One region of the Shewanella colwelliana genome, then DNA from elsewhere that is predicted to be linked to it. Evidence: predicted binding sites of a transcription regulator. Region 1 holds the regulator's gene; the other holds the start of a gene.
What was found. The regulator LexA, encoded in region 1, represses DNA repair genes until DNA is damaged. The targets are predictions, from matches to a motif close to TACTGTATNNNNATACAGTA.
Positions count from the first base shown of each region.

Region 2: recG (ATP-dependent DNA helicase RecG) is a predicted target of LexA. The motif match lies at 6,186-6,205, and genes of this name have one in related genera.

Region 1 is NZ_MCBT01000004.1:40,016-47,424, forward strand. It holds gene ctaD (cytochrome c oxidase subunit I) at 1-624, opposite strand, end outside; gene coxB (cytochrome c oxidase subunit II) at 634-2,196, opposite strand; gene BEL05_RS02035 (cell division inhibitor SulA) at 2,598-3,107, opposite strand; gene lexA (transcriptional repressor LexA) at 3,104-3,721, opposite strand; gene yrfG (GMP/IMP nucleotidase) at 3,832-4,500, opposite strand; gene nudE (ADP compounds hydrolase NudE) at 4,598-5,143, shown strand; gene cysQ (3'(2'),5'-bisphosphate nucleotidase CysQ) at 5,195-6,007, shown strand; gene BEL05_RS02060 (GNAT family N-acetyltransferase) at 6,000-6,461, shown strand; gene BEL05_RS02065 (TetR/AcrR family transcriptional regulator) at 6,600-7,211, shown strand; gene BEL05_RS02070 (MFS transporter) at 7,202-7,409, shown strand, end outside.
Region 2 is NZ_MCBT01000033.1:104,376-111,784, forward strand. It holds gene BEL05_RS11080 (AMP-binding protein) at 1-80, opposite strand, end outside; gene BEL05_RS11085 (COG4648 family protein) at 77-625, opposite strand; gene BEL05_RS11090 (acyl carrier protein) at 625-873, opposite strand; gene BEL05_RS11095 (phosphopantetheine-binding protein) at 882-1,136, opposite strand; gene BEL05_RS11100 (lysophospholipid acyltransferase family protein) at 1,114-1,935, opposite strand; gene BEL05_RS11105 (beta-ketoacyl synthase chain length factor) at 1,928-2,665, opposite strand; gene BEL05_RS11110 (DUF3014 domain-containing protein) at 2,902-3,774, opposite strand; gene recG (ATP-dependent DNA helicase RecG) at 4,059-6,116, opposite strand; gene BEL05_RS11120 (response regulator transcription factor) at 6,275-6,871, opposite strand; gene BEL05_RS11125 (sensor histidine kinase) at 6,868-7,409, opposite strand, start outside.

The DNA of each region.
Region 1 (7,409 bases):
CCACACAAACAGTGGTAACTTCATCCATGTCATGCCTGGTGCTCGCATATTGACGATAGTCACTACCACATTGATAGCCCCCATGATGGAGCTAATGCCCATGATGTGCACAGAAAATACAAATAGCGCAGTGCTATCAGGGCTGTAAGTTGTTGATAGTGGAGCGTAGAAGGTCCAACCGAAATTTGGGCCACCGCCCTCCATAAACAAGGAGCTTAATAGAATGGCGAACGCAAACGGTAAAATCCAGAAGCTCCAGTTATTCATCCGTGGTAGGGCCATATCTGGTGCACCAATCATCATGGGGATTAACCAGTTAGCTAAGCCCGTGAAGGCTGGCATAACAGCACCAAATACCATGACTAAGCCATGAACGGTTGTCATTTGATTAAAGAAGTTTGGCTCGACCAATTGTAGGCCGGGTTGAAATAGCTCGGCTCGAATCACCATGGCCATAGCCCCACCAGTGAGGAACATAATAAAGCTGAACCACAGGTAGAGTGTGCCAATATCTTTATGGTTGGTGGTTAAAATCCAGCGCATAATGCCTTTGGGCGCCCCATGATGATGGTCATCATGGTGATCGTCGTGAGCGGCTGGAGAATCTTGTGTAATTGTGCTCATTTTAATCCCTTACTTTCCGTGACCATCAACATCTGAAGCCTGAACCGCATCACCTGAGTTGTTTCCCCATGCATTACGTTCATATGTCACCACGGCAGCTAGCTGTTGTGGTGTAAGTTGCGCGCTAAATGCCTGCATTGCGGTACCAGCCTTGCCATTGATCACTATGTCGAGGTGATCAGAAACTGGACCTGTGATGACAGGGCTACCCACGAGTGAAGGGAAAGCGCCCGGAAGTCCAGTACCGCTAGCTTGGTGACAAGCCACACAACTGGTTAGATAAACTTTCTCGCCCATGGCCATGAGCTCTTCCATTGTTAAGTCATCTAATACCACCGTTTTCTCTGCGGTCGCAGCAACGGCCGATTCAACGGTTGGTACTACATCTGCGGTTTCTGGTAGGTTTGCTGGTAACCTAGTTGGAGCCTTTGTATTGCTCTCTACCGAAATCGCTGAGCCATCAGAGTTGACGTCTACTGCCTGAACCGCATCGCCGGAGTCATTACCCCAAGCATTACGCTCATAAGTTACGACGGCAGCAATTTCAGCCGCTGTTAGCTGTTTAGCAAACGCTTGCATTGCTGTACCAGGTTTACCATTTAAGACGATATCGATATGACCTGAGACGGGTCCTTTAATGATGGGGCTGCCAATAAGAGAGGGGAATACGCCTGGTAATCCTGCACCATTCGGCTGGTGGCAAGCGGCGCAGCGCGCCATATATATTTGCTCGCCTTGTGCCATTAGCTCCTCCATAGAGAGAGTTTGGCTCAGTGCTGCTTCGGCTTGCGCAGCTGCTAGACTAGCTTGTGCTTTTTGATCTTGTATCCAGCTTTCAAAATCTGCCTCTGATAATGCTTCGACGACAATAGGCATGAAGCCGTGGTCTTTACCACAAAGCTCGGCACATTGGCCTCGGTAGGTGCCAGGTTTATCAATACGGGTCCAAGCTTCATTGATAAATCCAGGATTAGCATCCTTTTTGACAGCGAAGGCAGGTACCCACCAAGAGTGTATGACATCGTCAGAAGTCATGAGGAAACGGATTTTTTTGTTAATCGGCAGCACGAGTGGCTTGTCTACTTCTAAAAGATAGTTTTCACCTTTAGCTTCTGTGCCTTCAATCTGTTCTCTGGGAGTAGAGAGCAAGCTAAAGAACTCTATGTCATGGTCAAAGTAGCTGTAATGCCACTTCCATTGAGAGCCGGTGACTTTGATGGTGATGTCCGCATTACTGGGATCTTCCATCGCGATAAGAGTCTTTGTTGCAGGGATTGCCATAATAATGAGTATGACAAAGGGGACAACCGTCCACGCTATTTCAACCTTAGTACTCTCATGGAAATTGGCCGCAACGGCGCCTTTTGAGCGTCGGTGATTGATGATGGAATAGATCATCACGCCAAAAACCACGACACCGATGGCACAGCAGATGTAGAGAATGGTCATGTGTAGACTAAACACCTTGCCACTAATCTCTGTTACCCCTTGGGTCATATTTAGGGGCATATCGGCTGCGAGTATGGGGGGCGTAAACAGTAACGCCAGCAAACTATACAACACTTGCTTCACTAGACTTCTCCTCTGTCAATTGCGAAGGCAACTACAAAGAAGAGCCACACAGTATGTCTCGGCTCTATGCAAACTCTTCAGTTCCCAAAAAAGCAACGATGACTTCAAAGTGCGCTGGTGGTGTAGATATTGTTATTGCTGGTGGTGACCACGCTTGCACTTACGGCTGAATATATCAGGCGAATTTCAGTTTCAATTCCAAGGCGCTGTTTACTCTGCCAAGTGTAAAGAAGCCGACAACTAAATTGTTCGGATATAACAAATAATCGTTGATATCTGTTACTAACTTAATGCGTGTTCAAATATTGATCAAGATCACTTTTACTTTTATTTTTCTAAAAAAAACAGAGACAAAAAAAGCCCCGTTAGGGGCTTGCGTATGGAAAGTGTTCTTGCAGATGCTAGTGCAGAGATGAAAATAGCGAACCTTGCTGCATGGCTAAATCATCTGAACTGTGTGCGGCAGATGGCAAGTGAACATTGCCTTCTTCTATCACGACACCTAGTGCACTGCAGTTTTTTGCAACCAGCTGCAGACGTCGGTTATCACGTTCGTCAAGGGTGTGAGTCCAGCTAATGACCGCACTAGATGTGCCACTAGTGAGTGCTTTTTCCATAGCCCATAACGCTTCAACTTCATCTTTGGTGTGAACCAGTAGAATTCTGTCCATGCGCACGCCAGCATCAGCCAGCATCTGCTTATAGCCAATATTCGGCGGACTAATAAGTACAACCCACTGACCTTGTTGGCTCAATCTTGCAAGCTGTGGTGTTAATGCCTGCAGTTCTTGTTTGCCTTGTGTGACACTGGATACTGTCGATATGCTTGCATTGTGGCTGTGCTTAATCTGGTCACCCATTTCAACCCATAGACCTGGATGACGCGGTGCATTGCCTATTAAGTTGTTCATTGCCAATCTCCATTTCTGATCACACCAACGGCCAAGCCTTCAATGCTTAAACTTTGGGTGGATAAGTCGACAACAATAGGTGAATACTCTTCATTTTCAGCATGAAGGTATACAGTATTTCCTTTCTTTTCGAATCGTTTTACGGTGACATCATCTTCAACACGCGCTACTACGACTTGGCCGTTACGCGCTTGCTCAACTTTATGCACTGCGAGTAGATCGCCTTCTAAAATACCGATATCTTTCATACTGTCGCCACGGACTCGCAAAAGAAAGTCTGCACTCGGGCGGAACATGGATGGATCGACCTTGTAGTGCTGCTCTACATGCTCTTGAGCTAGGATAGGCTCACCGGCAGCGACTTGGCCAATCAGTGGTAAACCAAGCTCTTCAGGTTCATCTTCCTGCGTCAGTTTTATTCCGCGTGAGGTGCCGGGCATGATCTCTATGCAGCCTTTTTTAGCCAACGCCTTTAAGTGCTCTTCTGCGGCATTGGCGCTTTTAAAGCCTAAGCGTCGTGCAATTTCAGCTCGGGTTGGTGGCATACCTGTGTCGGCGATATTGCGCTTAATAAGGTCTAAAATTTCGGCTTGTCTTGGGGTTAGTGGTCTCATTAAAGTTCCTGTCTTTCCATACAGTACCTGTTAGTATATACAGTATTTATTGTAGCGCAAGTATTAACCAAATTATTGCTATGATGACCATAGGTTAAGGCTTTATGCTGCTAATTTTGCTTATTAAGTTCATCAAGCAGATGCTGATAGTCATCAATCGCAGGAAAGTCAGTAAAAATTTTATGGGGCTTCTGGCTGTCTGGATTTTTGATACCAAGCTGATAGTGGACCCCAGCTAATTTCGCCGCGGCTAAGATGGCCTCACTATCATCGATAAATAAGCAGCGTTTGGGATTTAGCTGATATTGATTAAACAGGGCAGCCCAAAATTGCGGATGCTCTTTAGGAAATCCAGTTTCATGGCTTGAGATGATAGCGTCTAGCCCGGTTGCCAGGTCAGTGTGTTCCAGCTTAAGCGCTAGACTATTAGGGTGTGCGTTAGTAACTAAGATTCTTTTTTTGCCTGCTTTTCCGAGTGCGTCGAGGAATGGCAGGCTGTCTTGTCTTAATTGAATCCTGTCGACCATTGTCTGGTGTAGAGCCAGAATATTTAGATTCAATTCTTTAGCCCAATAATCAATACAGTACCACTCTAAAGTTCCAAAAACCTTGTCATAGGCGATTTCAACTATGGCATTGGCTTGTTCTAGGCTGATCCCTCGTTCTCTGCTCAAGCTTTGTGGCACAACACTTAACCAGAAGTGGTTGTCAAAGTGAAGGTCGAGTAGTGTACCGTCCATATCGAGGAGCACGGTATCTATGTTATTCCATGGAAACATATGAGAAGTAAAAAAATTCCATCGCTAGAGTTGTGGATTAAGCACATCATAGTAAGATTGAACTGTTAAGCAAACGCCATTTTTATCAGGAACATCCATGTCGGACAAAAAGCCGCAAATTTTACATACTAAAGTTGTTGCACAAAGCCGTCTGTTTCAGATAGAGCAAGTGCATCTGAAGTTCTCCAATCAGGTAGAACGTCAATATGAGCGAATGAAGGGCAATAACCGTGGCGCTGTGATGGTAGTGCCCGTGTTGGACGATAAATTGCTCTTAGGGCGTGAGTATGCAGCGGGGACGCATAGCTATGAGCTGGGGTTCCCCAAAGGCTTAGTTGATCCTGGTGAAACTCCAGCAGAAGCCGCCAATCGTGAGCTACAAGAAGAGATAGGTTTTGGTGCTAAAACCTTAACTCATTTAATGGAGCTGAGTTTAGCGCCCGGGTATTTTGCTAGCAAAATGCAGATTTTTATCGCTGAAGATCTGTATGAGAGTCGTTTAGAGGGCGATGAGCCTGAACCTATCGAGGTGGTGCCCTGGCCATTGAGCAAGTGGTCTGAACTCTTGTCTGAAAGGGACTTTTCTGAGTCGAGAAGCGTTAGCGCCTTGTTTTTGGCGCAGAAACATCTAAAACTAAAGTAGTTACTACAAATTATCATATATGCATTGCCTGTTTAGGCTGTTGGAGTTGTGATGAAGCCAGAAGATTATGTGGAGCAGGCAATAGCCATTGCGGTTGAGGCAGGCATAGCGATCAAGGATATCTACTTAGAGGGTAACTTTGATAAGGAAGTTAAGTCTGATAATACCCCGGTGACGTCTGCCGATATTGCGGCCCATAATATCATTACTTCTGCGCTAACTAAGTTAACGCCTGATATTCCCGTTCTCTCGGAAGAGGATGCCGATATTCCTTTTGCTGAGCGTGCTGAATGGCAGCGATATTGGTTGGTTGACCCCTTAGACGGAACGGGCGAGTTTATTGCAGGTAGTGGCGATTTTTCAGTGATCATCGCCTTGGTTGAACATAATCGACCTATTATGGGCATAGTGTATGTACCTATGACTGAGGTGATCTATTATGCCATTGCAGGCCTTGGGGCTTATAAGCGTTCCTGTAAAGGTGAGTTGCGTATTTCTAGTCGTCAGTTGACCTGTGATGATGAACCTTCTTTGCGTTTAGCGGTGAGCCGCCGTCAAGATCCACAGTCAGTGCTAAAACTGTTTAATCAGTCACGACATTGTGACCTGGTTGTGTTGGGTGGTGCAGCATTAAAGAGCTGTTTAGTTGCCGAAGGACGTGCAGATTGCTATGTGCGTATTGGTCCAACGGGCGAGTGGGATACAGGTGCTGCGCAAATCATTATTGAAGAGGCTGGGGGGCAGGTCATGGACCTCGAACTGCAGCCTTTGAGTTATAACGAAAGAGAGTCGCTCGAGAATCCTAATTTTATCGTTGTTGGATCGACTCATCTTCCGTGGGATGAACTGTTAGTTAGTGAATAGTTCAGAATTCATAACGGTTCGTCCAATTGACAAGGGCGAACTGCTTGCCGTTTATCAGCTTGAGCAGCAACTCTTCGGTGCGCATAGCTATCCGGATTTCTTTTTTCGACAGTGTTATGACTGTTGGCCTTCGGGGTTAAAGGTTGCGGTTGATCAGCAAGATTCACTACTTGGATACATTCTGATTGCGCAAAGTGAACAAGCCGATTGCGCTTGGCTATTGTCTGTCGCCGTGGCAAGGTCAGCACAGGGCAATGGCGTGGGTAAGCGTTTAATTTTAGATGCTATGGCCACAGTGCCTGCGTCTGTTGCAAGCATTAAGTTGACCGTTGCACCAACCAATCCAGCTCGTTACCTCTACCTGGCGCTGGGCTTTGTAGAGGTGAATCTTGAAAAGGACTATTTTGGTGCAGGTGAAGATAGATTGTTAATGGTACTAAACCGAACTGTTTAGTCTTTTCCCCCTGTTTATCTGATTAACCAGAAAACCTACGTCAAAGTGATTGAGTATTAATCTTATTGTGAACATTGTTTTTTATTTTGTTTGCTGTTAGCTTTACACCTTCTTAAGGTCAATCGTCTAGGATGGAAAGTGGCAAGAAGGAAAGAGCATACTCATGATGAAATAAGGCAGATGGCGGTTGCTGCGGTCATCAATCATCTGCATCAGCAAGATGTTAACCAACTGAGTTTACGTCAAATCGCCACCATGATCGGTTATGCTCCAAGTACCTTAGTAAAGGTATTTGGTAGCTACCAGCTGCTATTACTTACGGTTTCTCGTCAGACGTTAGCGCAACTGCTTGGTCAGTTAAAGCAGGCTGATAGGTCTTCTCCAATAGAAACACTCGATGCTATGGCTATTATTTATAGTCAATTTGCGCTGCAGCACCCTCATGCTTTCCGATTAGTTTTTAGTTTAAAAATGAGCAATGATGAAGCTTTGCCGGCGACACATGCCAACCTAATCAATGAACTCTTCACGTTAGTTGAAAGCTGTTTGTGCCAGCTATTTGCTAGCGCGACAGCATCAGATTTGGCGGTGATGAGCCGAGTGCTATGGGGTGGGATTCATGGATTGACGACGTTAGCGCTCGATGAGAAATTATTCATCGAGCAGGTACCGCTGGAGATGTTATTAAAAAATCATGTGAGTGGTTATTTAGCTGGCATGGGTTGCCACAAGGAGGCGGCATGTTATTAACTAAAAGGTTTTTTCCCTATTTTTCCACCCAGTGTTTGGGAGCATTAAACGACAATATCTATAAGAATGTCTTGCTGTTAATGGTGACATATACCCAAGTTAACGACTTACCTATGAGCGTTAATTTGTTTGTAAACCTTGCTGCCGGGGTCTTTATTTTGCCCTTTTTCCTGTTTTCTGCTCATGCAGGTATGGTGG
Region 2 (7,409 bases), on a different contig from region 1:
ACAATATCGTGATGATTAAAGCTAATCAGCTGTTGGCTTGATGGCCCTTTGGCGAGCCAGTTCTTAAGTAACCCTGTCATGATTTTTTCAACCACAATGTTCGATACAACCATTCCCCACCGAGTAACATGCCAATAAGCAGATATGCGATGAGCCCGTTATAGAGTGTCCATACCTCAAGGCTGGTGTAGCTTGCCGTGTAGTAAGCGACAGCGCCATTAAAGATGAAGAGTGCGCACCAAATTTGGGTGACCCGGTTCAAATATGGCACTGCTTCAGGTGGCAGTGATGGCTCTTTCAATCTTGCTAGGCGCTCTATCATGCTTGGGCCTCGCTTTAGCGAATAAGCAAAAAGGCCTAACATACTGAGATTGATCACTACGGGATAGTAGAGCAACCAATCATTGCGTTTGGCGAGATAACTGCCTGCTGTTAATACTATGCCAACGATAACTGGCAGAATTAACGGTTTTACTTGTTGTTTTTGTAGCGCTAACCTAATGATTAGCATTAAGCAAAGTAGTAAAGCAATGCTGCCAGCGGGCAAATAGGTTAGGCCAAAATAGACGGCTATTGGGTAGCCCAATAGCAAGAGGCCCGTGACTATTTGCAAGAACAGGCGCATTACTCTTTCACTAGGCCTTCGATGGCTGACACAACGTCATCGACAGTTCTTACCGCTTTAAACTCTTCAGGTTTGATTTTCTTACCTGTAAGTTGCTGTAGCTTGATGACTAAGTCAACGGCATCGATGCTGTCGAGATCTAGCTCTTCATACAGTGAAGCTTGCGGCGTGATGTCGTCGGCATCAATTTCAAACTCATCAACTAAAATTTGAGTCAGCAGCTCAAGGATCTGTTCACGGTTTTGCATGCTGGCTCCTATGCTCGTTGTGATTCGATAAAGCTGGCTAAGCTGGCCACACTATAAAAATGGGCTTTTGTTGCTTCTGAATTGGCTTCAATTTTGACATCGAATTGCTTTTTAATCGCAAGTCCAAGCTCTAATGCGTCTATAGAGTCTAACCCTAAGCCTTCACCAAAAAGTGGTGCGTCTGTTTCAATATCATCAATGCTGACATCTTCAAGATCTAAGCAGTCAATGATCAGTTGTTTAATTTCGTTTTGTAAGCTCATAATTAGTATCAAGTTGTTGTTTATAATAGTTTTCGAGGTCTCGTGTCAGCTGACGCGCCATCTTGGCATCACCGCCTGACTGAGCATAATACCTGATATGGTCAACAGTTTCGCCTACTTCGACACTCATGCCGATGGTTTGGCGAGGGATCTCATACCAAGGTTGCTGTTTGGTCAATCCAATCGCATTGGTACGTAGCACGACCGGAATAAGATCGGTTTTGGTTCGAAGAGCGATGTTGGCTGCGCCGCGAGCAAAGTCGTTCACAATAAGGCCCTTCAGTGTACGGGTACCCTCAGGGAAAATAATCACATTAGTGCCACTAGCTAATACCTGCTGGCAGTCAGTCAGCAGCAGTTCCGCACCACGGTTAGGAATATAGCCTGCGCAGGAAACCACTCCTCTTAAAAAGGGATTTCGCCAGAGTCCTTGCTTTACGATACAGCCAACATTAGGCATTAAGCTGATTAGCACCACAACATCAACCAAGGTGGGGTGGTTAGCAATGATAACTTTGCCCTTGGCTGTCGCTAGCCGTTGTAAATGTTGGGTCTCGACTTTGATCACGCCAGCCCAAGTTAACATGTGCACAAAACCACGAAACATGATGTGCACGGCACGTTGCACGCGGGCAACGCGTGTTTGCGGTGTGCCGGGCCAAAATCGTAGTAAAGGTAATATGGTTAACGAGCTAAGTAAGCCGCCTAAGCCAAATGCAACATAGCAACTAACACCGCCTAACCAGCGGGGGATATAGGCAATGCCGCTTAATCGCTTAGCGACTATCATCTCAGCCATGGTTAAGTTGCCAATGGTATTGGTTTAAGGTGCCGCAAAGATTTTGCTTACTGGCAATGGCTTGCAGTAGGGCGCCATAAGTGAATTTTGTCCTTGCTAGGGCATGCATTGCTTCTGAACGTGTATCAAGCGTTAGTCGAGTTAGGCCGCTGTCATTGTCAGTGGTTTTGGTCAGCAGAAGCCCTAATGCAATAGGTAATTCAGGCTCGGAGGTAAACTCTTTATAGATATCAGATACTGGTTCATCACCAAACACCAGCAACAGTGGCTGGTTATTTTCACTTAACTGGCAAAAGGCTTCAATAAGCGCTTGCTCCAGCGTATTTTCACCGGCAGCAATTGAGGTCGAGGCCGCCTGATTATTGGTTAAAATACTCAAGATGCCGCTGGCAGTATTATGAACCGATTGACTAAAGCCGATTGGCGAAATGGGTTGTTCGCGTACGATATCTTGCAGTAGCGTGACGGTACGATTAAGTTCGCCGTGGCGCGAAGCGAATATTGTACGGCATTGGGCTGGGGGGTCACATTGAAAGGCCACTTCAAGTAGCATTTTAGTGAGCTTGCTGTAACGTCTGCGCTGCATTGCTGGCACTTGAGGCAGTTTTGGGGAAATAGCTAGGCTATCGGTGTCATTAACCTGAGAATGTGGCCAGTGTTGCCAGTCGGTAAGTTGCTGGTATAGCGGAGACCAAGCGCCTGCGGATTGGATGGTAAAGGTTAACTGCACTACTTTGCCTCTAAATACAGCCTATGGCTGCGGTTTTCCATAACAAATAACGAACGTAAAGCCCTGTTTTACGATTGCGTCATTGTACACTTAAGTGTGGCGAGAAAACATCTTTTGTGCTGTGAACATGTTGCTTTACTGGTGTTAGTGTTTTTTAAAAGCTGGTCAATAGATTATAACGGCTATAGCAAGATGAGAGCGTCCACAGTAATCCTGTGGACGCTTCAATAAAGTGGTTACTGGCTAAGTTGCTTTTTAAGCTTTCTCAGTGCTGCTTTAATTTTTTTACTGTTCTCTGGGCCCATACGAATCATCAATTTTTGTGCGTTGGGTAAGGCTTCGAGTTCTGGGTCAACAAATTGATAGTTGACACTGACGCTGTCTAGTTCGATGGCTTGTTCGATGATAGGTGCAGCCAGCATAATATCAATTGCTTCAATCATGCGCTCATCGAAAGGTTTATCGCCATAGCCTAGCTCTTCGAAGGCTTCGCTGAGTAACGGAGAAACCTGTTTGTAGGTGGTTGCCAGTTGCGCTTCATCTAAGTTCGTTACAAAGTCAGCGTATAGGTCGTATCTATGATAACTGTCTGGGTTGAGATAGGTTTTATCGGTGACATCTGACACAGTAAAGTTGCGGTTAGGCGCCTTTAGTGGACTCACTTTTCTGGCAAGTTCCCCTTGGGCTAGGTTGTCGACAAACACCACAAAATGCCGAACAAGATCTTCTTCAACCAATAACGGGTCTATCTTCATGCCATTAGCGACTTCCAGGGTCTTATCGTGCGCATACTGATCGCTTTCTGCTAAGGTTGGCAGAGGCTCGACTTGTGGCGTAGGGAGGATTTCGACGACAGGATCTGTCTCTGGTTCAGGTAATACCTCTGGTTCTGGCAAGCTATCATCGGCAGGTAAAGGCTCTGCTGGCGTTATTTCTGGTAGCGTCACAGGTGTTGGCAGCTCAGGCTCTGGCGCAGTATCTTTATTGCCGAGTAAAAAGTAAGCGCCAGCCGCTGCGATAAGCAATATGATCACCACAGCGATGGTGATTGCACTAGCGCCGCTACGTTTTTCTTGAGGCGCAATTCTATCTTCTTGACTGACTTGCATGAGGTTTCCTTAAAAAATACTTCGAGTGTAAGGAGCGTGTCGATGAGTGAATTCCAACCTCATCATCTGTGTTATTAATGACTAATGCGTGTATCTGCTGCATTGTAAATTTTTTAATGAGAATAATTCGTTACTCTCATCTACAGCGTGTATCAGCGTATCTATCCGATTATTAAAATGATCGCTGATTCAGTTTGATTGGCATTACACCATTCTGCAAAATTAACCGTGCTTGTCTAGTTAAGTTCGCTCAAATAAAAAATAATTAATTCTAAAGTTGACGATTAGGCCTGAACATATTGTTCTCGCTGTCCTAGCCAGCGATGCACAATAAGATCGACATTTTCCGGAGCTTGTTGCATCACATGTTGTGCTAGTTTTTGAATATGCGGGATCAAGGCTTGGTCGCGGATGAGATCGGCGATCTTCATATCGGCTATACCAGTTTGTTTTGTCCCTAACACTTCGCCTGGTCCGCGGATTTCCAGATCTTTCTGCGCAATAATAAATCCATCGTTACTGTCGCGTAACACACCTAGGCGCTTTGTGGCAGTCTGCGACAGTGGCGCTTTATACATCAGCACACAGTGGCTGGCGATGGCACCACGTCCTACTCGCCCTCTAAGTTGATGTAACTGGGCTAAACCAAGGCGCTCAGGATTTTCGATAATCATTAAACTTGCATTGGGCACATCAACACCCACTTCAATGACCGTTGTGGCCACTAACAGATGCACGGCACCTGATTTAAACTCGGCCATCATAGCCTGCTTTTCGGCGGGCTTCATACGACCATGGACCAAGCCAATATTGAGCTCTGGCAAGCGTTGTTTTAGTTCTTCGGCAGTGTCCTCGGCGGCTTGACACTCAAGGACTTCTGACTCTTCAATTAATGTACATACCCAGTAGGCTTGGCGTCCGTCATTGAGGGCTGCCTGTCGTACGCGATCGATAACCTGTTCACGACGGCTATCAGATACCGCAACGGTTGTGACTGGCGTTCGCCCTGGTGGCAGCTCATCGATGATTGAGGTATCTAGGTCTGCATAGGCTGTCATCGCGAGTGTGCGCGGAATAGGGGTGGCGGTCATGATAAGCTGATGGGGGTGGTAGCCTTGGCTAATCCCTTTCTCTCGCAGCCCCAGGCGCTGATGCACGCCAAATCTGTGTTGCTCGTCGATGATGATGAGTGACAACTTATGGAACTCTACTTGCTCCTGAAATATAGCATGGGTACCAATGACGATATGCGCTTCACCATTTTTGATGCTCGCTAACGATTGGGTGCGCGCTTTGCCTTTGAGTTTACCGGCAAGCCAGCCGACTTTTAATCCTAATGGCTCCAGCCAAGCTGTAAAATTGATGGCATGTTGTTCTGCTAACAGTTCGGTCGGTGCCATCATTGCCACTTGATAGCCATTCTCTATGGCTTGTAGTGCAGCAAGTGCAGCGACTAAGGTTTTACCTGAGCCCACATCGCCCTGGACTAAACGCATCATTGGGTGAGGCAGCTCAAGATCTCGGCCTATTTCGGCCACGACCCGCTGTTGGGCTGCCGTCGGTTTAAAAGGCAGGGCTGCCAAAAATGGGGTTAATAGTTGCCCTGTTGCGTACATAGATATTGCGGCATCATGGTTACTGCGCTGCCTGAGTTTAAGCATGCTGAGGTTGTGGGCCAGTAATTCTTCTTGAATCAACCTTTGCTGTGCTGGGTGAGTGCCTTGCTCCAACTCAAATGAAGCGATACCGGTATGGGGGCGGTGAAGTAGCTGCAATGCGTCATTTAAAGACATATTATTTGGCTGCAAACTTGGCGGTAATAGTTCTTGCAGGGCACCATGGGCCAGTAATGTGAGCGCTTGATCGGTGAGTTTAATCCAGCTGGCCTGTTTGAGCCCCTCGGTTGTTGGATAGATAGGGGTGAGGGTTTCACTTAGCGCTAAGTCGCTATCGCCATGGATCACTTTGTATTCTGGATGGATTATCTCTGGGTGATGTTTGCCGCGTCGTATTTCTCCATAAGCACGAATTGTCGTCCCGTTTTCTAGGCCGTTACGCTGGGCGACTGAAAAATTAAAGAAGCGCAGTGTCATGGTGCCAGTGTCGTCGCGCACGGTACAGGTTAGCATGCGTTTGCGGCCTTGGATCACCTGACTCGACAGAATAGTCGCTTCTATGGTGCCGTAGCTGCCAGGATACAATGAGGCGATTGAATATATCTGGGTGCGATCTTCATACCGCAGTGGCAGATGAAACAGCAGGTCTTGGACCGTGTTAATGCCGAGCTTTTCTAGCCGCTGCGCCATCTTAGTGGCCACGCCTTTTAACTCAGTCACTGCCATGCTATCGAGTCTATCCACTCTCAATACCTGTCTGATTCATTGAGTCATTTTGTAAATGGATGACTCAAACACTGTAAATATATACATATATTATCAGAGAATTGCGTTAACGCAATCTTGCCGTTGATTAGCCCTTTGGCGGGCCAGTCAGTGGCCTGTTATAGCCACCCCTTTTGTTGGGCGATACGAGCAGCGTCAATACGGTTGCTAGCATGGAGTTTCGCGATGGCTTCAGACAAGTAGTTGCGTACAGTGCCCTCGGCAATAAATAAACTTTCTGCTATCTCGGCGGTGCTGCGTCCTTCACTGGCTAAACGCAATGCGCGGCGCTCTTTATCGTTCAGTGGGTCACACTCTCCCACCGCCATGATGGCAAGTTCTGGGTCTATGATACGCTTGCCTTTGAGCACATGGGCGATGGCATCGATCAGTGATTCTGATGGGGCATCTTTTAGTAGAAAGCCACCGACACCAGCTTCAATCGCCCGTTTAATGTAACCCGCTCTACCAAAGGTGGTTAATATGATGACTTTTAATGGCAGTTTTTGGGTTTGACACCAAGCGGCTAGCTCTAAGCCTGTGTAGCCCGGCATTTCGATATCAGTAAGCAGTAGGTCAAAACTCTCTTGCTTAAGCAACGCTAAGGCTTGGTTGCCATCTTTGGCCTGAATAACCTCAAAGTCTCCCTCTAGAGAGAGTAGCGCCGCTAAGGCGCCTCGCACCATGGCTTGATCTTCGGCGAGTAATATCTTCATTTAGACGCGTGTCCTTGGCGTGGCAATGTGAGCGTAAATTGGGTTGTTGCCTCGAGTTGATAGTCGAGTGTACCACCCAATTGTGCCATGCGCTCACGTATGCCTGTGAGGCCATTTCCTTCCGTGAGACTTTTGGTCGCCGCATTGTCTGTCACGGCAATAGCGATCTCATGTTCGGTTTGTGACAAGTTGATATCACAGTGAGTCCCTTTGCTGTGGCGGATGATGTTATTGCACAGTTCGGTTACGCTCAAAATAAGATGAGTTTCAACTGCTTCATCCAATTGGGGTATCTCCCCTGTGAGGGTCACGCTCATGCCTTTGTCCCTTAATGATTGGCAAAGTTGGGTTAGCACTGCTGTAAAACCTTTATGTTTATAGCCCGATACTGTTTGACGTATTTGACTTAAACTGTCGCGCGCAATGGTGTTAAGTTCGCTCAACTCGGCGCTGGCCTGTTCAACTCTATTTTTGGCTAACAGCTTCTGTGCTAGTTCGGCTTTCAGAGAGATGGAGGAGAGTGAATGCCCCATAATAT